2 regions of the Ornithinimicrobium ciconiae genome follow, and region 1 is predicted to be linked to the other one. Evidence: predicted binding sites of a transcription regulator. Region 1 holds the regulator's gene; the other holds the start of a gene.
The links. Region 1 encodes HspR, which represses chaperone genes until heat shock. Its sites were predicted from a motif close to AAGTTGAGTCNNNNNGACTCAACTT; they were not measured.
Positions count from the first base shown of each region.

Region 2: the regulator HspR is predicted to act here: its motif matches at 14,248-14,272, upstream of FNH13_RS17360 (ATP-dependent Clp protease ATP-binding subunit).

Region 1 covers NZ_CP041616.1:4,017,636-4,033,261, reverse strand. The annotation lists gene FNH13_RS18625 (TIGR03086 family metal-binding protein) at 1-457, shown strand, start outside; gene FNH13_RS18620 (MMPL family transporter) at 690-2,771, shown strand; gene FNH13_RS18615 (GNAT family acetyltransferase) at 2,807-3,262, shown strand; gene FNH13_RS18610 (sensor histidine kinase) at 3,385-4,578, shown strand; gene FNH13_RS18605 (response regulator) at 4,611-5,243, shown strand; gene FNH13_RS18600 (RNA-binding S4 domain-containing protein) at 5,452-5,679, opposite strand; gene FNH13_RS18595 (FtsX-like permease family protein) at 5,877-6,977, opposite strand; gene FNH13_RS18590 (ABC transporter ATP-binding protein) at 7,039-7,695, opposite strand; gene FNH13_RS18585 (peptidoglycan-binding domain-containing protein) at 7,697-8,848, opposite strand; gene dnaK (molecular chaperone DnaK) at 9,144-11,072, shown strand; gene FNH13_RS18575 (nucleotide exchange factor GrpE) at 11,069-11,749, shown strand; gene FNH13_RS18570 (DnaJ C-terminal domain-containing protein) at 11,908-12,912, shown strand; gene FNH13_RS18565 (heat shock protein transcriptional repressor HspR) at 13,016-13,462, shown strand; gene FNH13_RS19710 (cell wall-binding repeat-containing protein) at 13,563-13,757, opposite strand; gene FNH13_RS18555 (S8 family serine peptidase) at 13,768-15,626, opposite strand, start outside.
Region 2 covers NZ_CP041616.1:3,749,879-3,765,504, reverse strand. The annotation lists gene hpt (hypoxanthine phosphoribosyltransferase) at 1-37, shown strand, start outside; gene ftsH (ATP-dependent zinc metalloprotease FtsH) at 209-2,230, shown strand; gene folE (GTP cyclohydrolase I FolE) at 2,208-2,801, shown strand; gene folP (dihydropteroate synthase) at 2,798-3,676, shown strand; gene folK (2-amino-4-hydroxy-6-hydroxymethyldihydropteridine diphosphokinase) at 3,669-4,562, shown strand; gene FNH13_RS17415 (DUF3180 family protein) at 4,555-5,073, shown strand; gene FNH13_RS17410 (NADH-quinone oxidoreductase subunit D) at 5,116-6,219, opposite strand; gene FNH13_RS17405 (SAM-dependent methyltransferase) at 6,299-7,252, opposite strand; gene FNH13_RS17400 (methylated-DNA--[protein]-cysteine S-methyltransferase) at 7,440-8,006, shown strand; gene lysS (lysine--tRNA ligase) at 8,136-9,659, shown strand; gene FNH13_RS17385 (histone-like nucleoid-structuring protein Lsr2) at 10,030-10,365, shown strand; gene ligD (non-homologous end-joining DNA ligase) at 10,465-11,325, opposite strand; gene ligD (non-homologous end-joining DNA ligase) at 11,357-12,319, opposite strand; gene ku (non-homologous end joining protein Ku) at 12,337-13,368, shown strand; gene FNH13_RS17365 (hypothetical protein) at 13,371-14,057, opposite strand; gene FNH13_RS17360 (ATP-dependent Clp protease ATP-binding subunit) at 14,342-15,626, shown strand, end outside.

The sequences.
Region 1 (15,626 bases):
GAACCATCTCACCGCCGAGCACCTGTGGGCACCCCACCTGCTGCGGGGGCAGACCCTGGAGGCGGTCGGTGATCGGTATGCCGGCGACGTCCTGGGCGAGGACCCCGCCGGTGCGTGGCGGCGCGCCATCGCCGGCTCGGTCCTGGCGTGGGGGCAGGCGGACCCTGCCGGATCCGTGCACACGTCGATGGGCCAGATCCCCGTCCAGGACTATGCCTCGCAGATGCTGGTGGACCTGACCGTCCACGCCTGGGACCTGGCGCGCGCGGTGGGCCTGCGCCCACACCTGGTGGCCGATGCTGTGGAGGCCGCCCTGGCCTATGAGAAGCCGCGGGTGGACGGGGGAGAGGTGCCGGGCATCTTCGCGGCGCCGGTGGCCACGGACTCCGAGAGCAGGGTCGACCAGCTGGTGGCGCTGCTCGGACGTGACCCGAGGTGGGCTCCGGCGGCCTCCTGACCCACGAGTCAAGGGGCGCGCGTCAACCATCTGGTTGACCCCAGGTGTGACCGCACGGTCGATGTGACGACGCCGGATCCGCGGTGTCCTGGGATCTCCCGATCCCAGGAGAGAGATGTCCCAGCTCACGACACCGCGCAGCACCGGCACGACCGCCCGCCACAGCACAGCACCGAACGACAGGACGTCAGCCGGCGCGACGGGGCCGACCGGCCCGGACCAGAGGCGGAGCGTGGCGCCAGCAGCCGGCTCGTCCCGTCGGCGCGCACACTTCCTGACCTCCCGGCGAGGTGCCTGGATCGTGCTGGCGATCGCCCTGGCGATCAGCGCCATCGTCCTGGGACCCCTGCGCGCCGTCGAGGCCCCACCACGGGGTGACTCCGTCCCCGCGGCCGCGGAGTCCGCGGTGGCGGCACAGGTCGGACAGGGTTTCCCGGGCAGCGACGTCGCGCCCGTGCTCGTCGTGCTGGACCGGGGTGGGGACGTGCTGGGCCAGCAGGACCTCGACGCTGCCGCAGCGATGGGGACCGCGCTCGCCGCGGTGACGGGACACGAGGTGTCGCCGGTGCTCCCGTCGCAGGACGGTGCGGCGGCGATGCTGTCCGTGCCGATCACCCTGGGGGCTGACAACTCAGCCACCGCAGAGGTGGTGGAGCAGGTGCGGGCCGTGGTCGCTCAGCACACGGTGCCCGGTCTGTCCGCCCAGGTCACTGGCGGCCCTGCCTTCGGCGCCGACATCGCCTCCAGCTTTGACGGTGCCGACATCACCCTGCTCCTGGTCACCATCGGCATCGTGGCGGTCCTGCTGATCGGCACCTATCGCTCACCCGTGCTGTTCCTGGTGCCGCTGGTCGTCGTCGGGCTGGCCGACCAGGTGGCCACGGTCCTGACCAGGTGGCTGGGCACGACCTTCGACCTGCAGTTCGATGGCGGCATCATCAGCGTCCTGGTCTTCGGAGCCGGCACCAACTATGCCCTGCTGTTGATCAGCCGCTATCGCGAGGAGCTGCGCACGCACGAGGACCATCGGGCGGCGTTGGCGTCCGCGTGGCGCGGTGCGGTCCCGGCGGTCGTGGCGAGCAACATCACCGTCGTTCTGGCCCTGCTGACGCTGGCCCTGGCGACGCTGCCCGGCACCCGTGGGCTCGGCATCGCCTCCGCGGCAGGGCTGCTCGTGGCCCTCATCGCGGCCGTCCTCGTCCTGCCGGCCGCGCTGGCGGTCTGCGGACGCCGGGTCTTCTGGCCGTTCGTGCCGCGCGCGGGGCAACCGGATCCGCAGGAGACCGGTGTCTGGTCGCGCGTCGCGCGCGTCGTGGTCGGGCGGCCCACCCAGGTGGTGGTGGGCGCGGTCCTGCTCCTCGGCATACTCGCCTCTGGTCTGCTGGGCACCCAGGTGGGGCTCACCCAGACGCAGAAGTTCCGGGTCGCCTCCGAGTCGTCGGCCGGGCTCGAGGTCCTCGCCGAGCACTATCCCGCCGGTGAGGCAGCGCCGTTGCAGGTCTATGCGCGCCCCGCGGTGGCGAGTCAGGTCGCGACCGAGCTGGACACGGTGGACGGCATCGTGCGGGTCCAGCCCACGCAGACCGATGCGTGGTCACGCTTCACCGTGATCGGCGAGGCCGCCCCGGGCACTCCTGCGGCCGAGCAGCTGGTGCGCGACGTCCGCGGCGCCGTCGACGAGCAGGACGAGCCGGTGACGGAGCGGTCGGTGCTCGTGGGTGGCGCGAACGCCCAGGACCTCGACGCTGCCGCCGCGGCGGACCGGGATTTCCTCGTGGTGGCACCGCTCGTGCTGCTGGTGGCGCTGGCCGTGCTCGTCGTGCTGCTGCGCTCGCTGCTGGCCCCGGTGCTGCTGCTCGTCGTCAACGTCATCAGCTCGGCCGCGGCGATCGGTGCCGGAGCCTGGTTGGGGCGGGTGCTGTTCGGGTTCCCGGCGCTGGACGTGATGGTGCCGCTGCTGGCCTTCCTGTTCCTGGTGGCGCTGGGGATCGACTACACGATCTTCCTGGTGCACCGGGCTCGACACGAGGCGGTCGCGCACGGCACGCGAGAGGGCATGGTCCGGGCTGTGGCCCACACGGGTGCGGTCATCACCAGTGCAGGCATCGTGCTGGCCGGTGTCTTTGCCGCACTGGGTGTGCTGCCTCTGGTCACCCTCGGGCAGCTCGGCCTGATCGTCGGGGTCGGGGTGCTGCTCGACACGCTCCTGGTGCGCGCCGTGCTGGTGCCGGCGATCTTCGCGCTGGTCGGTGAGCGGATCTGGTGGCCGAGTGCGCCGGGCACGGACGCCGCTGTGGATCTGCCGCGGACGTGATGGGGCTGGCGCCGGGGATGCGGCACACTCGGGACGTGGAGATTCGTGACCTGCGCCCGGAGGAGGCAGACCGTGCCGTGGCGCTCTGGGAGGAGTGTGGGTTGACCCGTCCCTGGAACGACCCCCACGCGGACCTCACCCGGGCCCTGGGTGGAGCCAGCTCGACGGTGCTGGCCGCCCTGCGCGAGACCCAGGTGGTCGGCACCGCGATGGTGGGCCACGACGGACACCGGGGCTGGGTCTACTACCTCGCGGTCGCCCCGGGTCTGCGTCGCGGCGGGATCGGCCGCCACCTCATGAGGGCGAGCGAGACCTGGCTGCGTGACCGGGGCGTGCCCAAGATGCAGCTCATGGTGCGGCAGGGCAGTGCGGACGTCGTCGGGTTCTACGCGACGCTGGGCTACACCGACCAGGAGACCGTGACCCTCGGCAGGTTCCTCGACCCCACGCTGGAGGCCCGGCGCCGGGCAGGCGTGGAGCAACCGACGTGAGCGGAGACAGCCGGTCCGGGTCGCCACCACAGGAGCATGGACAGCGGACCATTCCTGCCCAAAAAGGCGCAGGAAGCGTTCCAAACCTCCCCACAAATGGTGGGGTCACGAGGCTGCTCGCCATGGGTCGGCACGCCTTGTTTGCGTTGCTGCTGGCGATCGGGACGGTGCGCGCGGTCGGCTCCGGGGCCGACCTGCGGTGGCTGGTCCCGCTGGTCCTGATCACGGCCGGCTGGTATGTCGCGGGGACCGCCTGGCGGGCCACGTTCGTCACCGCGGGGGCGGGGCCGTGGTGGCTGGTGGTGCTCACCCTCCTGTGGGGCGGGCTGGTGCTGGTCTCACCGGACTTTTCCTGGGCGGCCTTTGTGCTCTGGATGCTGGCCGTGCACCTGATGGCCTTCCCGCTGGCGGTGGCCTATTCGGTGCTCGTCCTGGCGGTCGTCGTGCTCGTCCAGCTGGACCTGGGCACGCACCCGGCCGGGGCGGTGCTCGGCCCGGCCATCGGGGCACTGGTCGCCCTGGGTGTCTCCCGCGGAGAGCAGCTCCTGGCCCGGGAGGCGGTCGAACGGCAGCACCTCGTCGATCGGTTGGTTGCCACCCAGGAGGAGATGGTGGTGCTGCACGACGACCTCACCCGCACCCAACGGGAGAGCGGCGCCCTGGCCGAACGGACCCGCCTCTCCCGCGACATCCACGACACCCTCGCGCAGGGCTTCTCCTCGATCCTGCTGCTGGCGCGGGCCGGGGCCCAGCGCGACGACCTCGCCCAGTTGCACACCCTCCTGAAGCAGATCGAGGAGACGGCCGGGGAGAACCTGGAAGAGTCACGACGGGTGGTCAACGCCCTGACGCCGGCGGCGCTGGAGGGGTCCGGACTGTCGGCTGCCCTGTCCCGACTGGTCGGCAGCCTGTCGCAGGAGACCGGCATCGAGGCGCACTTCACCGCCGATGGTCCGGTGGCACCGCTCGCCACGGCGCAGGAGGTCGCTCTGCTGCGGGTGGCCCAGAGCGCCCTGGCCAATGTGCGCCAGCACTCCGGAGCCACTCGTGTCATGGTCACGCTCACGACTGCGCCGGAGCAGGTGCGACTGGACGTGGCTGATGACGGACAGGGGTTTGATGTGACGGACTGGGAGGAGGCAGCGCCGTTGCCTGCGGCACGTGGAGGGTATGGCCTGCGCTCGATGCGGGAGCGGTTGCGTGACCTCGGCGGTGACCTCGTCCTCGAGTCCGCTGCCGGTGACGGCACCGTACTCGGAGCCCACCTGCCGCTGGCCGCCGACGTGGCCGCGCACGACCGGGGCGGGCGTCCGTGAGCGGACGGCCGGGCACGGATGGAGGTGCGGAGATGAGTGTGCGGGTGCTGCTGGTCGATGACCACCCCGTCGTGCGTTCCGGGTTGCGGGCGGTGCTGGAGGCCACCGGTCGCGTCGAGGTGGTGGGTGAGGCGGCCTCCGGGGAGCAGGCGCTCGCACTAGTGCCGCGGCTGACCCCTGATGTGGTGCTGATGGACCTCAACCTGGGGGAGGGGATGGATGGCGTGAGCGCCACGACCCGCATCCTGACGGGCGGGGCCGGCGAGCAGGCCCCGGCCGTGCTGATCCTGACCACCTATGACCACGACACCGACATCGTGCGGGCGGTCGAGGCGGGTGCCTCCGGCTATCTGCTCAAGGACGCCTCGCCGGAGACGATCGCGGACGCTGTGGCCGCCGCCGCGCGTGGGGAGACGGTGCTGGCCAGTGGCCTGGCGCAACGACTGGTGAGCCGGATGCGGGCACCGGCCGAGCCGGCCCTGACCCCACGTGAGTTCGAGGTGCTCCGGTTGGTGGCACAGGGCGCCGGCAACCGAGCGATCGCCAAGGAGCTGTTTGTCAGCGAGGCGACGGTCAAGACCCACCTGGTGCACGCCTATGACAAGCTCGGCGTCGACAACCGCACGGGTGCGGTCACCGCGGCCCGGGAGCGCGGGCTGCTCTGACGGGCAGGAAAGTGGGTTTCCCCGTGAGGCGCCGCCCTGGCCGCGCTGCACGACGGCGGGGTTGCGCTCGAGGAACAGGTGACCGCCGGGGATCGCGAGGTGGTGGAGGGGACGACCTGTCGTGGTGGTAGCCGGAGACTGGGGTGCAAAGTCGGTCACCGGTGACCGCTTCTGCACCCCACTGACTGGGACCTGACCGGCCCAACGATCACTCAGGCGAGCCGGTCACCAGGATGGACTCGCCGGCATACGAGACGACAGCGCCGGGACGGATCTGGATGCCGCGGCGCATCACGGTTTCGCCGTCCACAGTGACCTCGCCGTTCTCGATGACCATGCGGGCCATCGCGCCGTCCTGCACCACCCCGGCGAGCTTGAGCAGCTGACCGAGGCGGATCGACTCGTCCCGGATCGGGACCTCCAGGTGCTTGCTCATGGTCTCCAGACTACGCGGTGAGAGCGTGGCTGCTGCGCCGAGGAAGGACGTCAGGCCCCCCACTCGTCGCGGGTCTCCAGCGGGTGTGCCTGGTAGGCCTCCAGGTCAGCCTTGTCGATCCCGGCCTCCCGGCGCTCACGCAGGAGGGCGCTCCGGCCACCCCTGCACGGTTCTCCGCGTGTTGTGTGGGTGACCGGTCACGGGGTGCGCAGCACACGCACGGGGTCGCGCGTGGCGGCGTAGAGGGCGGGGAGGACCGCGCTGGCGACCGCCGCGAGCACCGCCAGGATCGCTGTGCCAGCGGTGAACTGCCACGGCGGTATGGCGGCGAGCCGGCTTGCGAGCCACAGCCCGCCGCCCACTCCTAGCGCGGCACCGAGCAGTGCGGGAAGCAGGGTGCGGCCCATCACCATCGCGATGATCGCGCCGCGGGTGGCGCCCAGAGCCCGACGTCGGCCCAGGTCCTTGCGACGGACCAGCACGTCGGCGAGCACCACGATCGCGACGAGGAAGGCGCCGCCGCCGAGCACGCCGAGGAGTAGGGTCCGGCCGAAGGTGCCCAGGTCTGCGGCGACCTCGGCCTGCAGCTCGGCCAGGGCGACCGGTGACTGGATCGAGATGGAGTCGAACTCCGGCGGAGCGACCAGCCCGATCACCGCCGACTGCGCGGCGGAGGCGACGGTGGAGTCGGTGACCACGACATAGAGCGAGTCCGACGGGACGCCGGGGTCGGCTGCGATCACCAGGCCGGCGGCATAGGCACCGAATGGCTCCTTGGAGGAGAAGGACCCCACCACGGAGTAGTCACCGACCTGGGTGCTCGAGGCCAGCTGGACGGCGCCTACCGGGTCGTCCATGCCTAGGGTCTGCTGCGCCTGCTCGGCGACGAGGGCCTCGCCCGGGCCCGGCCAGCGCCCGGCGGTCAGGGTCAGCACCTCGCTCAGGTCGCCGTCGATGGTCCAGGCCGGCACTCGGGTGCCTCCCGCGCCGACCACCTTGTTGACGACGTCGACCGGGATCTGCACGCCGACCGCACGCTCGGTGACGGACAACTCGCGTGACTGCTGCACCACGGCGGGCGTGATGAGCTCACCGTTGCGGGTGTCGGTGACGACCAGGAGTCGGGAGCCGGCCGCGTCCAGTCGGTCCGCGACCTGCTGCTCCGCGGCGGCGGTGCGCCCGACGGTGGCCAGGGTGGCCGCGCACATGATCGCGACCAGCAGCGCGACCAGTGCGGTGGGCACCTTGTTGGCCCAGGCCGTGGACAGTGACTCCCGCACCAGGGACAGGAACCTCACGGTGCCCACCTCATGGCGTCGGCTACCCGCGGCCCCACCTGGTCGGGCCGCACCTGCTGTGTCATAGGGCCAGCACCTCGTCGGCGTGCTCCAGCACGAACGGGTCGTGGGTGGCGATGACCACGGTCCGCCCCGAGCCCTTCTCGTCGCGGCCGTGGCTGGTCGCGCGGGTCAGGGCTGCCAGCACCCCCTCGGCGTTGCCGCGGTCCAGGTTGCCGGTGGGCTCGTCGGCCAGGACCACGGCCGGGTCGGTCACCAGGGCACGGCACACCGCGACGCGCTGGGCCTGCCCGCCAGAGATCTCACCGGGCTTGTGGTCGGCGCGGGCCGCCACCCCCATCTGCTCAAGCAGCTCCCTGCCACGGGAGCGCGCGCGCCGAGGTGACCACCCGGCATACAGGGCCGGCTCGATGACCGAGTCCAGCACGATGCGGGAGGCGTCGAGGGCGGCGTCCTGGAAGACGAAGCCGATCTGGGCCGCGCGCAGGCGGGAGCGCACGGTGTCGGAGGCGCGGCTGACGGGGTCCCCGGCCAGGACCACCTCACCGCGGGAGGGGGTGAGCATCAGACCGAGGACATAGAGCAGCGTGGACTTCCCGCGCCCCGACGGACCGGTCACGGCAGTCACCTTGCCGGGCGTGAACTCGTGGGTCAGCCCGTCGAACAACTCCTCCCCGCCGCGGGTGTAGGCGAAGGACAGGTCCCGCACCGCGAGCACGTCAGCCCTCCGTCGAGGGGGTCTCGTCGCTGCCCTCGTCCGCAGGTGGCTCCGACTCCTGCGGCGCGGGCTGTGGAACGGGTGCGGGAGCGCCAGGAGTGCCGGACAGTGCCTGGACGCGGGTGCCGACCTCGATGCCGTCCACGATCGCGATGCCGCCCCCGGAGCCGCGCACGGTCACCTCGGTCTCGCCGGACTCCGTGATGACGTATGCCGACCCGTCGGCCCGGGTGTGCACCGCGGCGGCGGGCACTGCGGTGCCCTCGATGCGGGGCACGATGACGATCTCGGACCGGAGGGTCACCTGGGCGTCGCCGGGCAGGGTGTCGCACGCCTCGCCACAGACGGGACCGCCATCGGGGGCGGTCAGGGAGAACTCGGTGTTGCCGAACTCGTCCTGCTCGGAGCTGTTGATCACGGCGTCCCAGGTGTGCTCCTGCCAGGTGATCTGCACCATGGCCTCGGCCGGGATCATCCGCGCCTGGTCCTGGGTGACGACGAGCACGAAGTTCTGCTCACCGGTCGGTGCGAGCACCGACTCTTCCCCGCCACCGAGCGTGGCCCCGCGCACGATGGTCTCGCCGAGCTGGACGACGGTGGGCAGCCGGTCGACCGCCACCAGCTCGCCCAGCGGGATCGTGCCGGTCTGCTTCTGCCCCAGCTCTTTCTGCCAGGCCTTGACGGCACGCTCGGTGCGCCAGCCGAAGTCCCCGTCGGCCTGACCAGCAAGAAGCTCCAGGTCGATCAGGACCTGCTGGAGCTGGGCGACGTCGTCACCCTCGACGTCACGGGCCAGGTCACGGTAGAAGGGCACCTCGCCCTGGGCCACCCGCACCGGGGTGCCGGCCACGACATAGATCGTGTCGCCCTGGTCGACCTCCCCCGGGGAGGCGCTGAGCACGACTCCCGGCAGCGCGTTGGAGGCCACCGTCCGGGCCGGCTGGCGCAGTGTCGTCGACAGGGGCAGGGTGCGCCCCACGCTGGAGTTGGTCGCCTCGGCCCATACGACATCCGGTGCCGAGCTGGTCGCCTCCGGAGTCTGCGGCTCCAGGGTGGCGCGCGCCGCCCACCAGCCCGCACCGACTGCGAGAGCCAGGGCCACCACACAGGCCACAAAGATGGCGAACCCGCGTCCCCGACGTCCTGAACCCACCGACCAACCACCTTGTCCGTTCGTGGATCGACCCTGGAGGCATTGTGCGCGAGGGCAGGTCCCGCTCGGGCGCGCCCTCCCGCAATGTGACCTGATCGTGACGTCGAACCCGTCGCGTGGGACGTCGGACCCGGTACTGGGAACAAAGCCGCGAAGTAGCAAGTTGAGCCTAGTGCACTCAACTTCACTGAGTCTCGGTTTGACAATGACCGGGGTGAGGGCGCAAGTTGGTGAGCGAAGACCCGGCCGGGACGGCACGTCACGGCCACCACACGACATACAGGAGAGTCAACGCATGGGACGTGCAGTCGGAATCGACCTGGGCACCACCAACTCGGCGGTCGCCGTCCTGGAGGGCGGGGAGCCGCACATCATCGCCAACGCCGAGGGCGGGCGCACCACCCCCTCGGTCGTCAGTTTCACCAAGAGCGGGGAGATCCTCGTCGGTGAGATCGCCAAGCGTCAGGCGGTCACCAACGTCGACCGCACCATCCGGTCCGTCAAGCGCCACATGGGCACCGACTGGAAGAGCCCGGAGATCGACGGCAAGACCTACACCGCGCAGGAGATCAGCGCCCGCATCCTGATGAAGCTCAAGCGGGACGCCGAGGCCTACCTCGGTGAGGACGTCACCGACGCGGTCGTGACCGTCCCGGCCTACTTCGACGACGCCGAGCGTCAGGCGACCAAGGAGGCGGGCGAGATCGCCGGCCTCAATGTCCTGCGCATCGTCAACGAGCCCACCGCCGCGGCGCTGGCCTACGGCCTGGACAAGGGCAAGGAGGACGAGCTGATCCTCGTCTTCGACCTTGGTGGCGGCACCTTCGACGTCTCTCTGCTGGAGGTCGGCAAGGACGCTGAGGACGGCTTCGCCACGATCCAGGTGCGCGCCACCCACGGTGACAACAAGCTTGGTGGTGACGACTGGGACGAGCGTGTCGTAAACCACCTGCTGACCACGGTCAAGAACACCACCGGTGTCGACCTGGCCAAGGACAAGATCGCCATGCAGCGTCTGCGTGACGCCGCAGAGCAGGCCAAGAAGGAGCTGTCCAGCTCCACCAACGCCAGCATCAACCTGCAGTTCCTGTCGATGAGCGAGAACGGCCCGATCCACCTGGACGAGTCGCTCACCCGCGCACAGTTCGAGCAGATGACCAGTGACCTGCTGGACCGCACCAAGGCGCCCTTCGAGCAGGTCATCAAGGACGCTGGCATCTCCCTCAGCGAGATCGACCACGTCGTCCTGGTCGGTGGCTCCACGCGTATGCCGGCCGTCACCGAGCTCGTGAAGCAGCTCACCGGGGGCAAGGAGCCCAACAAGGGTGTCAACCCCGACGAGGTCGTCGCTGTCGGCGCCTCCCTGCAGGCGGGTGTCCTCAAGGGTGAGCGCAAGGACGTGCTGCTCATCGACGTCACCCCGCTGAGCCTGGGCATCGAGACCCAGGGCGGTATCCTGACCAAGCTGATCGAGCGCAACACCGCGATCCCGACCAAGCGCAGCGAGGTCTTCACCACGGCCAGTGACAACCAGCCGTCGGTGGGCATCCAGGTGTATCAGGGTGAGCGCGACATCGCGCAGCACAACAAGCTGCTCGGCAACTTCGAGCTGACCGGCATCGCGCCGGCCCCGCGCGGCATGCCGCAGATCGAGGTCACCTTTGACATCGACGCCAACGGCATCGTGCACGTGTCCGCCAAGGACCGCGGCACCGGCAAGGAGCAGTCGATGACGATCTCCGGCGGCTCCGCGCTGTCGAAGGAGGAGATCGAGCGCATGGTCAAGGACGCCGAGGCGCACGCCGAGGAGGACAAGAAGCGCCGTGAGGAGACCGAGACCCGCAACACCGCGGAGCAGCTGGTCTACTCCACCGAGAAGTTCCTGACCGACTCCGGTGACAAGGTGCCGGAGGACCTGCGTGGCACGGTCGACACCGCGCTGAACGACCTCAAGGAGGCGCTCAAGCCGGAGTCGGGCGCAAGCAACGAGGACCTCCAGGCCAAGATGGAGACCCTGTCCACCGAGAGCCAGAAGATGGGCTCGGCCATCTACGCGGCCCAGCAGACTGAGGGTGGCGAGGCCGGAGGCTTCCCGGGCGGCGCGGGCTTCCCGGGCGGTGACGGTGCCGGCTTCCCCGGTGCCCAGGGCACGGACGCTGACCAGAGTTCCACGGCCGACGACGTCATCGACGCCGAGGTCGTGGACGACGAGGAGTCCAAGTGACGGAACGCACCGGTGCCGGTGGGCCGTGGGACGGTGAGTCCGACGGCCCCACCGGCCCGGTGATCCGGGACAAGCGACGACTGGATCCAGAGACCGGTCAGGTCCGCGAGCCGGTCGCGCCAGCTGCCGAGGAGCCCGAGGTGGCAGGCGGAGACGACAACGCCTTTGCCGGCGACGTCGGGCAGGCGCTGCCCGGAGACGGACAGGACGAGGCTCCGGCCGCGGAGGGAGACGGGGAGCACCCCGACACCCAGCTCGCGGCGGACCGGCTTGAGGACCTGCGCCGCCTCCAGGCTGAGTACGTCAACTACAAGCGGCGCGTTGACCGCGACCGCGCTCGGGACCGAGAGACCGGAGCCGCCACCGTGGTGGAAGCCCTGTTGCCGGTCCTGGACGACCTGCACATGGCCAAAGAGCACGGGGAACTCGCCGAAGGGCCCCTGCTCGCCATCGCGGAGAAGCTCGAGGCCACGCTGGGCCGGTTCGGGGTGGAGCGCCTCGGTGCCGTCGGTGAGGTCTTCGACCCCGCCGTCCACGAGGCCCTGATGCACCTGCCCGAGGCCGACCTGCCCGAGGGCGCGACCGAGACGACGATCGTCCAGGTCATGCAGCCGGGCTTCAAGGTCGGCGACCGCGTGGTGCGCGCTGCGCGCGTTGCGGTGGCAGACCCGGCATGATCATGGTCGGGGCGGCGTGAGCGCGCCGCCCCGACCGGCCCCCTGTCCCCCTGGAGTGGCACGCGGCCGGTGCGGGTTCGGCATACGAGCAGCAAAACCACTCGGAAAATGCGGGTGGCGGCAGCAAAACCACTCGGAAAATGGGAGGTGAGGAACACATGGCCAGTCAGGACTGGTTCGAAAAGGACTTCTACGCGATCCTCGGTGTGCCCGCGGACGCCAGCGACAAGGACATCAAGAAGACCTACCGCAAACTCGCCCGCGAGTGGCACCCGGACGCCAAACCAGGTGATGCCGCGGCGGAGAAGAAGTTCAAGGAGATCGGCGAGGCCTACGCGGTACTGTCCGACCCGGAGCAGCGCAAGCAGTATGACGCCGTCCGCGCCATGTCGCGTGGCGGTGCGCGGTTCACCGCCGGCGGACCCGGGGCAGGGGGCGGCGCGGGCTTCGAGGACGTCTTTGCCCAGATGTTCGGCGGCGGAGGGGGCGGTGGCGGCACCCGGTTCAGCACCTCCGGGGGACAGGGCATCAACCTCGATGACCTCCTCGGTGGGTTTGGTGGCGGCGGTCAGTATGCCGGGGGCTCACCGTTCGGTGCCACCCGCGGACCGCGTCGCGGCCGGGACGTCGAGGCCCGCACCACGATCGACTTCATGCAGGCCGCGACCGGAGACACGGTCACCCTCCAGACCCCCGAGGGTGGACACATCACCACGCGCATTCCCGCCGGCGTCAAGGACGGCCAGAAGATCCGGCTGCGTGGCAAGGGGATGGCTGGCGACCCGGGCGCGCCCCAGGGAGACCTCATGCTGGTGGTCTCGGTGCGCCCGCATCCCGTCTTTGGACGGGACGGCAACAACGTGACCGTCGACCTGCCGGTCACGTTTGCGGAGGCGGCGCTCGGGGCCACGGTCCAGGTGCCCACGCTCGACGGCGGCACGGTCCGGGTCAAGGTGGCCCCTGGCACCCCGTCCGGACGGGTGTTGCGCGTCAAGGGTCGTGGCATCTCGACCAAGAGTGCCACCGGTGACCTCCTCGCCAAGGTCAGCATCATCGTCCCGCAGCGGCTCACCGACAAGGCCCGTGAGGCCGTCGAGCTGCTCGCCGCCGAGGAAGAGGGCACCGACCCACGTGCGGAGCTGCTCCGCCAGGCTCAGCAGTGACCCGATCCACCCGGCTTAGGCTGGTGGAGCCAGACCGTCGCCGGTGACCACGGGTCCGGCGACGCGCGGGCCCGACTGTCGACAGATCGCGAAGGAGGAGACGATGGCCACCAAGACCCGGCCGGACCAGGACACGCCTGTCTATGTCATCTCCATCGCAGCCGAACTCGCGGGCATGCACGCCCAGACGCTGCGGCAGTATGACCGCCTCGGGCTGGTCACCCCTCGACGGACCCGCGGCGGGGGACGACGGTACTCGGCCCGGGACATCGATCGGCTGCGCGAGGTGCAACGGCTCTCCCAGGAGGAGGGCATCAGCCTGGCCGGCATCCAACGGATCATGGAGCTGGAGCTCCAGGTCGAGGCGCTGCAGTCCCGGGCTGCCGAACTGCTAGAGCAGAACCGGACGCTGGTGAGTGCCCTCGAGGCGCGCAGCCGCGTCTTTGCTGCCGGGCCGGCGGGACAGACTGTCGTCATGCGGCCGGGCACCCGACCACGCCAGGAGCCAACCACCACGGCTGTTGCGGTGTGGCGTCCCCTGCCCTTCTGAATTCTCAGCCTGAACCCAAAGAACCGCCGGGCCGGAGCAGATGCTCCGGCCCGGCGGCCTTGGTGTGGTGAGCCCTAGGGCTCAGCGGGTGGGGTCAGCGTCAGCCGATCCAGCCCGGGTAGAGCTCGTTGAGGCGGTCCTCAACGCCCTGGGAGACAGCACCGGTGCCACCGACGATGACCACGCGCTCCGGCGAGAGCCGGTTGAGCTCGGCCACGATGGAGTTCGGCAGCTTGTCCTGACGGGTGATCAGGACCGGGACGTCCTCCGAGCCAGCCAGCGCGGAGCTGGACAAAGCGTCGGGGTTAGTCGGTGCCGCTGGCGATGTAGACGACCGAGACGTCAGCCGCGTAGTTGCTGGACACGTCCACCGCGGTCTCGTAGCGGTCCGCGCCGGAGAGGCGGTCGGTCGCACCGAGCTCGGTGGCGACGGCGTCGCTCACGGCGGCGGTGCCACCGAGGACGACGACGCTCTGCGGGTTCAGCTCGGCCAGCGCCTCAGCGGTCGCGGCCGGGACCGAGTCGGTCTTGGTCAGCAGGACGGGAGCGCCGTCCTTGCCCGCCAGCGCCGCACCGGTGAGTGCGTCGGGGTAGGCGTCGTCCATGCCGGAGGCCACGTACACGACCGGGAGTTCGGACGGGAACATCGACGCCAGCTCGGCGGCGGTCTCGTAGCGGTTCTCACCGGCGACCCGGCTCACGGTCGCGTCGAAGCGGTCGTTGAGGGTGTCCTCAACGACCTGGCCGACGGTGCCCGTGCCACCCAGGATCACGATGTTGGCCGGGTTGAGGGTCGAGATGTAGTCCGAGGTGGAGTTGGTGAGCTTGGCCTGCTTGGTCAGGAGGACCGGAGCAGCGTCGCCGTCCGGGGTCTCCATGGTGCCCGCAGCGGGGAACAGACCCTGGGCCGCGGCCGAGGAACCGGTCAGCGCGTCCGGGAAGCCCTCACCCGAGGTGACGTAGACGGTGTCCACCCCGTCGGGGTAGAGCTCGGAGACCTCACCAGCGGTGCGGTAGCGGTCCGGGCCGAAGACACGCTCGACCATCGGAGCCGGCTCCTCGTCCTCGAGGGACTCGAAGAGCGCGACCAGGTCCAGAGCACCCTCACCGAAGGTCGGGTTGTTGGAGTCGGGGCCGCCGCACTCCGGGTCCGCCTGGTCGACAGCAGCGCCGTCGAGGGCCGCGATGGTCGCGTCCTGGTCACCGATCAGCTCCGGGTGCTCGCTCCACAGCAGGGCAACAGCACCGGAGACGTGCGGTGCAGCCATCGAGGTGCCGTCGGACAGGCCGTACTCGCCGCCGGGCACCGAGGAACGGACGCCAGCGCCCGGGGCGGTGATGTCAACGCCCGGCGTGCCGTCCTGGCCGGGGCCACGGCTGGAGAAGTCGGTGATGGTGCGGCCGGGCGCGGTGGCGCCGACCACGTAGTGGGCGCCGTCGTGCCACGCCGGGTTGGAGATGGTGTCGCAGGGGCCGAGGTCCGGCGGGTCAACCGAGATGTTGGAGTTGCCAGCGCTGAAGACACCGAAGATGCCGGCAGCGTCCCAGGCCTCAAGGGCCGGGTCGAGCAGCGCGATGAGCTCGGGCTCGGAGTCCTGGTAGCCGGTGAAGCCCCAGGAGTTGTTGATGATGTGCGGGCGCATGTCCGGGTCGGCGCCAGTGCCGTCCACCCGGGTCGGGGCCGCGAACCACTCGAAGGCCGCGAAGACGTCCGCGCCGTCGACGCAGCAGCCGGTGGTGCCGATGAACTGGGCGCCGGGGGCGACACCGATCTGGTTCTCGCCGTCCTCACCGACCATGGTGCCGGTCACGTGAGTGCCGTGCCAGTGCGGGTCGGTCGGGGTGTCGCTGGCTCCGCTGGAGTCGAACCAGTTGTAGTCGTCGCTGCCGGTCTCGGTGCCGCGGTAGGCGTTCACCAGGGCCGGGTGCGAGGCGTCCACACCGGTGTCGAACGTGCCGACGACGATGCCCTCACCGCGGTTGTCGTAGGTGTCCCAGATCTCGGGAGCCTTGATGTCGTCAAGGCCCCACTCGGTGGCGTTGGGAGAGGTCTCCGCAAGGCCCTCGACGGGCTCGATGAGCTCCGGAACGAGCTCGGGGATGATCCGCTCCACGCCCGCGCCGGACGACACAGAGCTGACCAGCTCTGCGGAGGCGTCCTCGA
Region 2 (15,626 bases), 270 kb from region 1:
CGTCGTGGGCACTCTGGCTCCCCACGTCTACTCCTGATCACTCCTGCACAGGCCACCACCCCTGAGCGGGTGCCTGGCGGATGGCTCGATGCAGGACGGTGCTCGTGTCCCGTCTAGTCTGGAACACTGGGATGATCTGGGTCGTTGTCGGCACCAGACACAGTTGTGAACCGAGCAGGAGGACCGGGGCCCACCGCCTCGACAGTTAATGACCAAACAGCGCACGCGTGGCCCCTGGATGTGGATCCTGATGATCCTCGGTCTGGGCGTCCTGTGGTACACCCTGATGATGCCCAGCCCCTACGAGCGCATCGACACCTCCGAGGCACTGGAGCTGATCCGCAGCGACAAGGTCGCCGAGGCCACCCTGACACCGGACCGTGTCGACATGGTGCTCAAGGAGGGGGAGTCCTTCAGCAACGACGAGGTGGAGGACGCCACCCGGGTGCAGGCCTTCTATGTCCCCTCCCGCGGTGACATGTTGGTCCAGGAGTTCGAGGAGCACCAGCCCAGCGAGTCCTTCACCGACGACCCGGCGCGGGCCAACTGGCTTGCCTCGCTGCTGATGACCGTCATCCCGCTGCTGCTGATCCTGGGTCTGTTCCTGTTCCTCATGACCCGCATGCAGGGTGGCGGACGCGGGGTCATGCAGTTCGGCAAGTCCAAGGCCAAGCTCGCCTCCAAGGACATGCCCAAGGTGACCTTTGCCGATGTCGCCGGCACGGACGAGGCGGTGGAGGAGCTCCACGAGATCAAGGAGTTCCTGGCCGAGCCACGCAAGTTCCTCGAGGTCGGTGCCAAGATCCCCAAGGGCGTCCTGCTCTATGGCCCGCCCGGCACGGGCAAGACCCTGCTCGCGCGGGCGGTCGCCGGTGAGGCCGGGGTGCCGTTCTACACGATCTCCGGCTCCGACTTCGTGGAAATGTTCGTCGGCGTCGGTGCCTCTCGCGTGCGCGACCTGTTCAAGGAAGCCAAGGAAAACGCCCCGGCCATCATCTTCGTCGACGAGATCGACGCGGTCGGCCGACACCGCGGCGCCGGCATGGGAGGCGGGCACGACGAGCGCGAGCAGACGCTCAACCAGCTGCTCGTGGAGATGGACGGCTTCGACGGCCACGCCAACGTCATCCTCATCGCGGCGACCAACCGGCCCGACATCCTCGACCCCGCGCTGCTGCGCCCCGGACGTTTTGACCGGCAGATCGCCGTCGAGGCACCGGACATGCTCGGCCGTCTGCACATCCTGCAGGTGCACTCCAAGGGCAAGCCGATGGGGGCTGACCTGGACCTGATGACCGTCGCGCGTCGCACCCCGGGCTTCTCCGGTGCCGACCTGGCCAACGTGCTCAACGAGGCGGCGCTGCTGACCGCCCGGCGCAACGAGACCGTCATCGAGGACCACCACCTCGACGAGGCGATCGACCGTGTCATGGCCGGGCCGCAGAAGAAGACCCGCATGATGAGCGCGAAGGAAAAGAAGATCACCGCCTACCACGAGGGTGGGCACGCGCTGGTCGCCGCGGCGATGCGCAACACCGACCCGGTGAGCAAGGTGACGATCCTGCCGCGCGGACGGGCACTGGGTTACACGATGGTGCTGCCGACGGACGACAGGTACTCCACGACGCGCAACGAGCTGCTCGACCAGTTGGCCTACGCCCTGGGCGGCCGCGTCGCCGAGGAGATGGTCTTCCATGACCCGACGACCGGCGCCTCCAACGACATCGAGAAGGCCACCGCCCTGGCCCGCAAGATGGTCACCGAGTTCGGCATGAGCGAGCGCATCGGCGCGGTCAAGCTCGGCGCGGGCAGCGGTGAGGTCTTCATGGGCCGCGACATGGGTCACGGGCGCGACTTCTCTGAGGACCTGGCCGGCGTCGTCGACCAGGAGGTGCGTCGCATCATCGAGTCCGCCCACGACGAAGCCTGGCACGCGCTGAACGACAACCGGCACATCCTGGACCGTCTGGTGCTCGAGCTGCTCGAGAAGGAGACGCTCAACGCCCCCGCGCTCGCCGAGATCTTCGCTGACGTGCACAAGCGCCCGGAGCGACCGATCTGGTTGAGCAGTGATCACCGCAGCGTCCACACCTCCGGTCCGGTGATGACCGAGGCCGAGCGGCGCGCGCTGGCCAACGGTCACCACCCGCACGGCGACGGGCGGGAGCACCCGCCGAGCGCGGTCGTGGAGATCCCTGACGGCGGATATGTCGACGGTGGCGAGTACTGAGGTGGACCACGGCCGGATCGAGGCTGCGGTCCGGGAGATCCTGATCGCCGTGGGTGAGGACCCCGATCGTGAGGGTCTGCGCGACACCCCGGCCCGAGTGGCCCGCTCCTACGCCGAGATCTTCGCTGGCCTGCACCAGGACCCCGAGTCCGCGATGTCCGTGACCTTCGACGTGGCGCACGACGAGATGGTGCTGGTCAAGGACATCGCAATGTACAGCACCTGCGAGCACCACCTCGTGCCCTTCCACGGGGTGGCTCACGTCGGCTATATCCCCGGCGCGGACGGACGGGTCACCGGACTGTCCAAACTCGCGCGTCTGGTGGAGGTCTTTGCCCGGCGCCCCCAGGTGCAGGAGCGACTCACCACGCAGATCGCCGAGGCGCTCAAGGAGCACCTGCAACCCCGCGGCGTGATCGTGGTCATCGAGGCCGAGCACCTGTGCATGTCGATGCGTGGGGTCCGCAAGCCGGGCGCCACGACCATCACCTCGGCCGTCCGCGGTCAGCTGACAGACCCGGCCACCCGGGCTGAGGCGATGAGTCTGATCCTCGCCGACCGAGGTCGGTGAGCTCGACGGTGCTGGCGACGCTGCGTCCGCCCGGCCACCCGCCCGGCCGGCCGCTGATCATGGGCGTGGTCAACGTGACCCCCGACTCCTTCAGCGACGGGGGCCGCTGGTTTGAGCCGCGGGCCGCCATCGAGCACGGTGCCCTGCTGCTCGAGCAGGGCGCTGACCTGCTCGACATCGGGGGTGAGTCCACCCGACCAGGAGCCGCTCGGCCCTCGGAGCGAGAGGAGCTCGACCGGGTTCTGGAGGTCGTTCGTGCCCTCGCCGACCAGGGCGCCAAGGTCTCGGTGGACACCATGCGTGCCCGGGTGGCCGCTGAGGCCCTCGACGCCGGCGCCTGCCTGATCAATGACGTCTCCGGTGGCCTGGCCGACCCGCAGATGGCTCCGCTCGTCGCCTCCGCAGGCGTGCCTTTCGTGGCCATGCACTGGCGTGCCCACTCCGCGCAGATGGACCTCGAGGCGCGGTATGCCGATGTCCTGGGTGAGGTGGTCGCCGAGCTTGAGCAGCGGGTCGCCGGACTACTCGAGGCGGGGGTCGCCGCGGAGGCGATCATCCTGGACCCCGGGTTCGGATTCAGCAAGGACGCCGGACACAACTGGGAGCTACTCGCCGGCCTCGGTCAGGTGGTCGCGCTAGGCCACCCGGTGCTGGTCGGCACCTCTCGCAAGCGCTTCCTGGGCCGCCTCGACCCGACCGCCGGTCCCGATGCCGAGCCGTCCCCGCCCATCGAGCGGGACGCCGCGACAGCCGCGACCAGCCTGCTGGCGGCGCAGGCGGGGGCCTGGGCAGTGCGGGTCCACGACGTGCCCAGCACCCGCGACGCCCTGGCGGTCTGGGAGCACGTGCGGGCAGCTGGGGCAGACCATGACTGACACCCACTCAGCCAGGCGCAGCCCGGACCGGATCACCCTGACCGGTGTCACGGCATACGGGTATCACGGGGTCCTGGCCAGTGAGAAGACCGACGGCCAGGAATTTGGCGTCGACCTGTGCCTGGAAGTGGACCTGTCCCGGGCAGGCGAGAGCGACAACCTGGCTCACACGGTCAACTATGCGGAGGTCGCGGCGGACGTCGTGACGATCCTGCAGGGCCCGAGCCAGGACCTCATCGAGGGCGTCGCTGCGCAGATCGCGGACGCGGTCCTCACCCGTCCACTGGTCGAGGCCGTCGAGGTCACCCTGCACAAGCCGCACGCACCGGTCGGGGTCCCGTTCACCGACGTGACCGTGCAGGTGCGCCGGGAGCGGGACGTGCCCGTGGTCATCGCGCTGGGCGCCAACCTCGGCGACGACCCGGCGGACACCCTGAACCGTGCCGCCGAGCGGTTGAGCGGGCTGCCCGGGCTGCGCGACGTGGTGCTCTCCGCGTTGTTTGAGACCGACCCGGTCGGTGGCCCAGAGCAGCCGGTCTACACCAACGCGGTGGCCCTGGCCCGCACCTCACTGGCACCCTGGCGGCTGCTCGCCGCGCTGCACGGCATCGAGCACGAGTTCGGGCGCACCCGGGAGATCAGGTGGGGTGCCCGGTCCCTGGACCTCGACCTGATCCAGGTCGGGGTGCCCGGTGAGACCTCAGAGGTGCTCAGCGACGACCCTGAGCTCCTGCTTCCCCATCCGCGGGCCCACCAGCGCGGCTTCGTGCTCACTCCCTGGCACAGCGTCGACCCCTCCGCCGCGCTGCGCGTCGGTGACGCCGTCTCCCCGGTGGCCGACCTGCTCCCGGACGTGGCGGATCAGGGGGTGCGGCCGCGTGGATGACCTCACCGGTGTGCGGGTGTCGGCGGTCGCCCTCGTCGCGGTCGCCTCGACCGCGGTCTGTGTGCTGCTGCTGCGAGGGTGGCAGGCCCTGGGCAACGGGGTGCCGGAGGTGCCTTGGATCGCTGTCGCCCCGCTGCTCCTGCTCATCGTGCTGGTCCTGTTCAGCGCCTGGCAGGTGCGCCGCTATGCGCGCTTCCGCAGCCAGGGCTCACGGGGCAGCGCTCCGCAGCGGGTCTCGCCCCAGCGTGCTCGAGGCACGCTGGTCGCCGCCCAGGCCGCGGCGCTGGGCGGGGGAGCGCTGGTGGGGTGGTATCTCGCGATCGTGCTGCTGCGGGTGCCCAACACCGACGTGTCCTCGGTGCGGGATCAGGCCGTGCGCGCTGCTGTCTGCGCAGGCGTCGCGGTGGTCCTGGGGCTGGCTGGCCTGGTCGCCCAGCACTGGTGTCGGCTGCCCCCGGGTGACAGCGATGACGAGGACGACGAGCCGCCCCGCGGGGTCTCCTACATCTGAGGGGCCGGTGACGATTTCTGAGCGGTCCGGCGACGCGGCGTCCTACTTGTCGATGTCGCCGACCACGAAGAAGGTGGAGCCCAGGATCGCGACCATGTCGCCGATCAGGGCACCGGGCAGCAGCTCGGACAGCACCTGGACGTTGTTGAACGAGGCGGAGCGCAGCTTGAGGCGCCAGGGGACCTTGTCGCCCCGACTCACCAGGTAGTAGCCGTTCAGGCCCAGCGGGTTCTCGGTCGCGAAGTAGTGCTCGCCCTCAGGCACCCGCAGCACCTTGGGCAGTTTGACGTCGATCGGACCGTCGGGCAGCCCGCGCAGCACCTCGGTGCACCGCTCGGCGAGGTCGAGACTGACCTGCACCTGCTCCAGCAGCACTTCGAGGCGCGCATAGCAGTCGCCCGCGCTGCGGGTCACCACCCGGCCGGGACCGTCTGGCCCGAACAGGTCGGCGTAGGCGAGGTAGGGCTCGTCGCGACGCAGGTCCACGTCCAGACCGGACGCTCGGGCGATCGGCCCGGACACGCCATACTGTCTGACCTGCTCGGGGGTGAGGACCCCCACGCCGACTGTCCGACCGCGCAGGATTGGGTTGTCGATCAGCATCGACTCCAGGTCCGGCATCCGTGAACGCACCGCAGCCACGGCCGTGTCGACCCGGTCCAGCCAGCCCTCGGGGATGTCCTCACGGAGGCCGCCGACGCGGGCAATCATGTAGTGCATCCGGCCGCCGGAGATCTCCTCCATCACGGCCTGCAGTTCCTCGCGCTCCCGGAACGCATAGAAGATCGGTGTGATCGCGCCCAGCTCCAGGGGATAGGAGCCCAGGAACATCAGGTGGTTGAGCACCCGGTTGAGCTCGGCGAGCAGGGTGCGGGTCCAGGTGGCGCGCTCGGGCACCTCCATGCCGAGCATGTGCTCGACGGTCAGCGCGACGCCGATCTCGTTGCTGAAGGCGGACAGCCAGTCGTGCCGGTTGGCGAGCACCATGATCTGGCGGTAGTCGCGCACCTCGAAGAGTTTTTCGGCACCGCGGTGCATGTAGCCGACGATCGGCTCGGCCGCCACGATGCGCTCGCCGTCCACGGTGATGCGCAGGCGCAGGACGCCATGCGTGGCGGGGTGCTGGGGACCGATATTGAGCACCATCTCGGTGGTGGTCAGTCCGGCGGTTCCCAACTCGACGTCGAGTTCCCTCGGGGCGTTGCGGTGCGGCACCCTCCCCACGCTATCCGAGGTCAGGGCTGCTGCGGAGCGACGTGGCCCACCAGAAGGCACCCAGCCCAGTGGGGGATGTCAGCGTCGCCAGGGCGTTGGCACGGGTCAACAGGCGCAGATAGCCCGTCGGGTCGGTGCGGGAGAGGTCGTGGGAGGGAAGCTCGGCCCGACCGAGCAGATCGTGCAGCGCCTCACGCTGGCTCCGCACGTGGTCGGCGCCCAGGGAGTCGAGTGCCACGTGAGCCGTCAGGTCGCAGGAGCCGTCCGGCACCGGGGGCGCCTGGGTCCCGTCGCGATAGCCGGTGAGCGTGCCGTGGAGCGGGCGGTCTGCCGCCAGGTGGCCGTAGTCGACGACCAGCACCAGTCCGGTCCGCACCCGTGCGCTCAGATCGGCAAAGGCCGCGTCACGGGGGCGGCCGATCTCCGCCCGGTCGACCTCGGCGGGCAGGTGCCCGCGGAGCCAGTCCAGGTCGGGTCCGGCCACCGGTGGGCCAGGCTGCTCGCTGCCGTCCGGGGCGACCAGGACGGCATGCCAGGTCCCGTCCGGCCCGCGCGCCGCGACGGGGCAGGGCACCACGTCGAGCCACTCGTGGGCCACCAGGAGGGTGTCGGTCAGGCCGGTCAGCTCGTCGGGCAGGGGTGCTCCACCAGGGGAGCGGATCCAGCTGACCTCCGGTGGGAGAGGCTCCGGGCGGTCGACGATGTCGACCCCGACCAGTTCAGTGTCGGGGCTCATCGCGGCCAGGGCGGTGAGCAGTTCACCCCGCCCGGCACCGATCTCGACGATGCGGGTGAGACCGTGCCGCTCAGCCAGCAGCAGGAGCGACTCGGCCAGCAGTGCCCCGGTCGCACCAAGACCCTGCGCGGAGGTCGCGAAGTGCTCCGCCGGCGCGGCCCGGCGATAGAACCCTCCCGGCCCGTAGAGCGCCTCCTGCCACGCCTCGTCCCACCGCCGCCAACCCACGGGCCCAGTCTCACCTATTTCTGGAGGGGTTTTGTTGCTGTTCCACGGATTTTTGGAGGGGTTTCGTTGCTGCCGCGCGCAGTTTTGGAGAGGTTTGGTTCGGGCTGAGCCGGCTCTGGGGGAGGTGCGGTTGCCGCGGGCGATGCCGATACCGCGCAGTGTCAGCATCCTGGTGCACCATGGACAGATGACGACCCTCCCTGACCGGGGTCCTGCGGCACGCTGGCGGGAGCCGGCCGGCCCCAACACCCACCACGTGGTCGTCGAGAGTCCGATCGACGAGATCACGCTGGTCTGTGACGGCGTGGCTCTCACCGGTGTCTACATGGCCGTGCACCGGCACACGGACCGCTCCGGCTGGGGAGAGTGGACAGCCCTCGACTCCGACTCGACGCCCCAGGTGTTGGGGGCCGCGGCGAGCCAGCTGGCGGCCTACTTCGCGGGGGAACTGACCGATTTTGACCTGCCGTTGGCGCCGCGAGGCACCGATTTCCAACGGAGCGTCTGGGAGTGCCTGCTGCGTATCCCCTATGGGCAGACCCGTTCCTATGGTCAGCTCGCCGCTGAGCTGGGGAGCCCCGGCGCCTCGCGAGCCGTCGGGCTCGCCAACGGGCGCAACCCGCTCTCGATCATCGTGCCCTGCCACCGCGTGGTGGGGTCGACGGGCAAGCTCACTGGCTATGGCGGTGGTGTCGAGCGCAAGCGCTGGCTGCTGGGTCTGGAGGAAGGCGTGGGTGGGCTCTCGCTCTGGTGACGGACCGTCGCCAGGGGCGTCGGGTCGCGGGGTGATGTAGGGCGGGGTCGCGGGGTGCTGGGTGGCCGTCACCCCTGAGGGTCAAGCGCCGAGTCGGGATGCGCCGGGCCCGCTAGGTAGGCTGGACGGGTGACTGCACCCTCCGCCCCTGACCCCGAGACCACGCCGGACGAGCACACCAGCGACGTCCCCGAGCAGGTCCGGGTGCGCACCGCCAAGCGAGCCCAGATGCTGGCGGCCGGGATCGAGCCCTACCCCGTGCAGGTGCCGGTCACCCACACCATCGACGCGGTGCGCCGGCAGTGGGGTCACCTGCAGACCGGCGAGGAGACGACCGACGAGGTCGGTGTCGCGGGCCGCGTGGTCTTCGTGCGCAACACCGGCAAGCTGTGCTTTGCCACGATCCAGTCCGGCGACGGCACCCGGTTGCAGGTGATGCTCAGCCTGGCCGAGATCGGGGAGGAGTCCCTGACGTCGTGGAAGTCCCTCGTCGACCTGGGCGATCATGTCTTCGTGCAGGGCCGGGTGATCTCGAGCCGTCGCGGCGAGCTCTCCGTCATGGCCCAGTCCTGGCAGATGGCCAGCAAGGCGCTGCGTCCCCTCCCGGTGCTGCACAAGGACATGTCGGAGGAGGCTCGGGTCCGGCGTCGGTATGTCGATCTGATCGTCCGGGACGAAGCCCGCCAGATGGTGCGCGCCCGGTCCGCGGTGATTCGCGCGATCCGACAGATCCTCGAGGGCGATGGCTATATCGAGATCGAGACGCCGGTCCTGCAATCGGTGCACGGAGGGGCTACGGCACGGCCGTTCCACACGACACTCAATGCTTTCCACCTGCCCATGACGATGCGCATCGCACTGGAGCTCCACCTCAAGAGAGCGGTGGTGGGCGGAGTCGAGCGCGTCTATGAGATCGGTCGGGTGTTTCGCAACGAGGGGATCGACTCGACCCATAGCCCCGAGTTCACGATGCTGGAGGCTTATCAGGCCTACGGCGATCAACACACCATGGCAGACCTCACCCGGCAGATGATCCAGGCTGCGGCAGATGCGGCCGTGGGAACGCGGCAGATTGAAACCACACATGGTGTCGTGGATCTCGATGGCGAGTGGGCCTGGCTCCCGTTCTATGAGGCGCTTTCCACCGAGCTTGGCCTGCCGATATCAATTGAAACTGAAACTAGTGTGTTGGCCGCCCTCGCGGCCGAGCATGAAGTGCCGATCGAGCAGTCCTGGGACGGGCAGAAGATCGCCCTCGAGTTGTTCGGTGAACTCGTCGAGCCGAAGATTGTGCAGCCCACTTTTGTCTGCGACTATCCGCCGGCGGCCCAACCGCTGGCGCGTCAGCACCGTAGCGATCCCAGGCTCATCGAGGCCTGGGATCTCATCATCGCGGGCACCGAGCGGGCGACCGCCTTCTCGGAGCTCATTGACCCGGTCGTGCAGCGAGACCGCCTCACGGCCCAGTCCCGGCTGGCGGCCCAGGGTGACGACGAGGCGATGCACCTGGATGAGGACTTCCTCCGGGCGCTGGAGCACGCGGCGCCCCCCATGGGTGGTCTGGGCCTGGGCATCGACCGCGTCATGATGCTCCTGATGGGCGTGGGCATCCGCGAGACCATCCTGTTCCCCTTTGTGAAGCCCGAGGTCTGACATGGGGTGGTGGGATAGCCTCTGGCCCGTCATTGCGGCCCTGATCCCCTCTGTGGGGTTGTTGTTTCTCTTCGCGGTGATCATGAAGCGCATTGTCGAGGCCGATAGGCGTGAGCGGGCTGCAGAACGTCGGTGGCACGCAGAGCGTGAGGCACGTGCGAAGAAGTCTGACGAGTCCGACAACACAAAAACCTGAGCGCGCGCTGACAGTTCGCCTGTCGTGTCGACCCCCCAGCATCACTCTCGCTAGGTCATAACACGGTCTTTCACTGTGGCGGTAGCCAATTCGTTTTGTCGTGGACTTTAATTCACGGTACATTACTGAGCGTCGCCGACGGCGGCCTTGGCCCAAGACAAAGAGGAGTGGCACATGGCACAGCGTGTCCAAGTGATACTGGTGGATGACCTCACCGGCGGAGAAGCGACTGAATCGGTCGAATTCGCGCTTGATGGTGTGACCTATGAGGTTGACCTGTCCGACGCGAACGCCGCGAAGCTTCGCGACGACTTTGCCCAGTGGATTGGTGTGGCTCGACGTTCCGGGGGACGTCGCCAGACCCGACGTGCAGGCCGGGGCGGGGGCGCCGGCGCGTCTCGCGACGACCTTGCCAAGATGCGGGAGTGGGGCCGTGCCAACGGCTTCAAGGTGAGCGACCGCGGTCGTGTCTCCAAGGAGCTGCAGGACGCCTACGCCGCAGCTCACTGAGCTCCGCACCTCCGTTGCTCCAGACCCATGAGGGTCTGGGGCAACGTGCGTATGACGCGGGTCCGCGTGCCGGTCCGGGCACCATCACCCCGCGTCGCCTCAGAGGAGGTCGCGGAAAGGCCGCTGGGTGAGCGGCTCACGTCCAGCGACCGCGGCCTCGATCTCCTCCCAGGTGCGTGGCGCGGCAGCATGTGGCTGCTCACGGCCCCGCAGCGAGTACGGACAGATCGTGGTCTTGGCGGCGTTGTTCTGCGACCAGTCCAGAAAGATCTTGCCGCCACGCTTGGCCTTGGTCATCTGCCACAGCACCAGGTCAGGATGCTCCTCAGTCAGGTGCTGCGCCAGGGCCTTGGTCACCGCGCTGACCTCGTCCGACGTGCGCACCCCGTCGAGGTCGGCATACAGCTGCATGCCCTTGCTGCCACTGGTCACCGGCCGGCAGTCCAGCCCGGCCCCGGAGAGTCGGTCACGCACCAGCACCGCCACCGTCGCGCACTCGGCCAACCCGGCGCCTGGGCCGGGGTCCAGATCGATCACGAGCCGGTCGGGCGGCTGGGGCACCCCGTGTACGTCGACGCGCCACTGGGGGACATGGAGCTCGAGCGATCCGAGATTGACCAGATAGACCAGTCCGGCCAGGTCCTCCACGAGCGGGTAGGTCACGCTGGTGCGTCCGGACCGCGAGCCGTGCCCCTGGATCTCCACCCGGGGTAGCCAGTCGGGGGCCCCGCTCGGCACGTTCTTCTCGAAGAAGCTCTCCCCGGAGACTCCGTGCGGCCAGCGGATCCGGGTGACCGGACGTCCGGCCAGCTGGGGCAGGAGACGGTCGGCGATCTGCACGTAGTAGTTCAGGACCTCACCCTTGGTGGTGCCCCGGGAGGGATAGATCACCTTGTCCAGGCTGCTGACCCGCAACGTGCGGCCCGCGACGTGCACGCTCTGGACCTCACCGCTGGCCATCAGGCACACCCAGCCTGTCGAGGACTAGCCATCACAGCTCACCATCCCTCTCCTCGGCACCCACGTCCGTCGGCGTGAGATCGCTGCGCCACCCCTTGTAGGCAGGTTGACGCAGTCGACTGCCCGCAGTGGTCCCGAGCGAGGCGATCTCCACCACCAGTTGTGGGGTCAGCCAGGTCGCACCGGCACGGTCCGGTCCGGGCACGTCGTCGACGAACGGGCACGGACCGACCGGGACCTTCTCGATGAGCTCGGCCAGTCGCGCACCCGCCCGCCCGGCCAGGCCGCTGCCCACCCGGCCGCGAAAGGACAGCCCACCGGGGACCGGCACACCGACCAGGACCGCACCCAGCCGGCTGCGGCCCGTCTCGGGACGCCACCCACCGACCACCAGGCTGGAGGTCTCCCGGTGCGGGAACTTGAGCCAGTCCGGGCTCCGCACCCCCGGCTGGTAGGTGCTGGTGACCCGCTTGCTGACGATTCCCTCGAGCCCCTGCTCGGCGGTGGCGCGCCACAGATCCGGCCCGTCGGCATACTGCGGAGAGATCTGCCAGCGCGCCCGGTCCGGCAGGATCTCCTCCAGTGCCGACCGCCGGGTGGACCAGGGCAGGCTGGTCAGGTCAAGGGCGTCCAGGCTCACCAGGTCAAAGACGAGGTATGTCGTGGGGCGGCGGTCCGCGAGCAGTCGCGCCCTGGTGGCCGAGGTGGTGTGCACCCGCTCCACCAACTGGCTGAAGGACGGGGTGCCATCGACAAAGGCGACCGCCTCGCCGTCGAGGATCAGGTCGTGGCCCAGGTCGGCGAGGCCGGACAGCTCGGGGAAGGCGACGGTCACATCGCGCTCGCTACGGGTGGTCAGCCGCAACTGCCCCTCGCGCACGGTGGCGAGCAGACGGATCCCGTCCCACTTGATCTCGTGCGCCCACCCGTCACCGTCGGGCACCCCGGCGCTGCCCGCAGATCCGGGCCCCGAGGTGGCGAGCATGGGTCTCATGGGTCCATCCTGTAACAGTGAGAGCGATCTGGAAGGGTGCCGTGTCGTTCGGACTGGTGAATGTGCCGGTCCGGCTCTACTCGGCGACCGAGAACCATGACCTGAGTTTCCATCAGGTGCGCAAGTCTGATGGGAGCCGGATCCGCTACAAGCGGGTTGCGCAAGCGGACGGCGAGGAGGTGGCCTACAAGGAGATCGCCAAGGGATATGAGACCGAGGACGGGAAATCGGTGATCCTGACCGACGAGGATCTTGCCTCGCTCCCCAACCGTTCCAGCAAGGAGATCTCGGTCGAGAAGTTCGTTCCGATCGAGCAGATCGACCCGATCCTGTATGACAAGGCCTACTACATCGAGCCCGATGCGATGGGCGCCAAGGCCTACGGTCTGCTGCGGGAGGCGCTGCGCGAGAGCGAGCGCGTGGCCATCGTGACGGTCTCGGTCCGGACCAGGATGACGATGGCGGTGCTGCGGGTCATCGACGAGGCGATCGTGCTGCAGACCCTGCTGTGGCCCGACGAGGTCCGTGACGTCGGCCAGCTGAATAACCTCGACGAGGTCTCCGAGCCGAAGGACTCCGAGGTCGCGATGGCCCGGATGCTGATCGACTCGATGGCCGGTGATTTCGAGCACGAGGAGCACGAGGACGACTACCAGATCGCTGTCGAGGCACTCGTGAAGTCCAAGATCGAGGGTGGGGACGTCACCGAGTCGCCGGACCGCGACGACGAGGAGGACTCCGGCGAGGTGGTGGACCTGCTCGCGGCCCTGCAGCGCAGTGTCGACCGGGCCAAGGCCTCCCGTGGGGAGAGCGGGTCGGACGACTCGGACGATGAGGAGTCCGGCAGTTCTGGCAGCAAGGGATCCGCGGCCGGGAGTGCCGGGACGCGGACTCCTGCCAAGAAGTCCACGTCGGCGAAGTCCACGTCGGCGAAGTCCACGTCCACGAAGAGCCCGGCCAAGAAGTCGACCGCCAAGAAGTCGACGGCCAGCAAGACGCCGGCGAGCAAGACGACTGCCAAGAAGTCGGCGGCCAAGAAGGCCGGCTGAGGTCAGGGAGCCGTCGTCACCGAGGAGTCGTCAGCGTCACCGGTGGGGCCGCCGGTCTGGTCGCCCCGGTCCTTGTTCTCGTGGATCAGGCTGGGGCTGCAGCCGTAGGTCTGGTCCGTCTCCCGAGCCAGCCGGGTGAGGGAGTCGTCCAGCAACCCGGTCGCCGCCCCCTCGGTGTCCAGCGGTGCCCGCATCACGAAGACGTAGGGCACCGGAGGCTCCTCGTCCAGGGCCCCGACCCGGGTCTTGCACGGGACGACGGACACCGCCAGGGTGTCCGCGATGTAGGAGACTCCGAGGTGCTCGGGCCCGGGGGTGGCCCCCTCGATCGCCATCACCTCGGCCAGCAGCTCGTCAGCCAGGCCGGGGATGTTGCGGTGCATCGACAGGCTCATCGCCACCTCGGTGTCGCCGTCGGCCGTCGGGAGCACCACGTCGCACTGGAACTCGTCCTCAGTGCTCACCGCCTCCACCTCGCGGGCCTCGGCCGACCGGCCATCAGTGACGGCATCAACGGCCTCGCTCGCGATCAGCCGACAGAACCAGTCCGGGTTCTGCGTCGGGGCGCCCTCGCTCGTCGGCCCGGCTGTCGTGGTTGTTTCTGCCGGGTCCTCACCCGAGGTGCAGGCAGTCAGTGCGCTCGCCGCGAGCAGGACGAGGGACAGGCTGAGCGTGGTGCGACGCTGCATGGATGTGACTCCTAGTCGGCCAGAAGGCCGTCGGGGGTGGTGCGGCGAGCGATTATGGCCCATCTTCCTGAAGGTTGCCCGTGAGGGGAAGCGTGCCGCACAGCAGGTGCCTACCCGGCGGGGAGGCCTACGCCGTGGGCGAACAGGGGCAGTACGAGCGAGCTGGTGTGGAACAGTGCTGCGCACGGCGGCGTTGAGCTCAGCAGACGCAAGTAGCATCAGGGTATGGACGGTCGTGCGGCAAGAGCACACAGGCCAGCCCGGATCGATTGTCAGGAGTGACGATGTTCGAACGGTTTACCGACCGCGCCCGGCGAGTTGTGGTGCTCGCGCAGGAGGAAGCGCGGATGCTCAACCACAACTACATCGGCACTGAGCACATCCTGCTCGGCCTGATTCACGAGGGGGAAGGGGTCGCCGCCAAGGCGCTGGAGACTCTTGACATCTCGCTGGACGCGGTCCGCGAGCAGGTGCAGGAGATTATTGGCCAGGGCCAGCAGTCGCCCACCGGTCACATCCCCTTCACGCCCCGTGCCAAGAAGGTGCTTGAGCTCAGCCTCCGGGAGGGTCTGCAGCTCGGCCACAACTACATCGGCACCGAGCACATCCTGCTCGGGCTGATCCGCGAGGGCGAGGGCGTTGCCGCCCAGGTCCTGATCAAGCTCGGTGCTGACCTCAACAGGGTCCGCCAGCAGGTCATCCAGCTGCTCTCGGGATATCAGGGCAAGGAGTCCGCCACCGCGGGCGTCGGCGCTGGAGCCCAGGAGGGCACCCCTGCCGGCTCACTGGTGCTCGACCAGTTCGGTCGCAACCTGACCCAGGCCGCGCGGGAGGGCAAGCTCGACCCGGTCATCGGGCGCGAGAAGGAGATCGAGCGCGTGATGCAGGTGCTCTCCCGGCGCACCAAGAACAACCCGGTGCTCATCGGGGAGCCCGGCGTCGGCAAGACCGCCGTCGTCGAGGGGCTGGCCAGCGACATCGTGCGCGGCGAGGTGCCGGAGACGCTCAAGGACAAGCAGCTCTACACCCTCGACCTCGGCTCGCTGGTGGCTGGCTCGCGCTATCGCGGTGACTTCGAGGAGCGTCTCAAGAAGGTGCTCAAGGAGATTCGCACCCGCGGCGACATCATCCTGTTTATCGACGAGATCCACACGCTCGTGGGTGCCGGTGCGGCGGAGGGCGCCATCGATGCGGCCAGCATCCTGAAGCCGATGCTGGCCCGCGGCGAGCTGCAGACCATCGGTGCGACCACGCTCGACGAGTACCGCAAGCACATCGAGAAGGACGCCGCCCTCGAGCGGCGCTTCCAGCCGATCCAGGTCAACGAGCCGAACCTGGCGCACGCCATCGAGATCCTCAAGGGGCTTCGGGACCGTTATGAGGCCCACCACCGGGTCTCGATCACGGACGGTGCCCTGGTCGCGGCGGCGACGATGGCCGACCGCTATGTCAACGACCGCTACCTGCCGGACAAGGCGATCGACCTCATTGACGAGGCCGGTGCCCGCCTACGGATCCGCCGGATGACCGCACCGCCGGACCTGCGGGAGTTCGACGAGAAGATCTCGC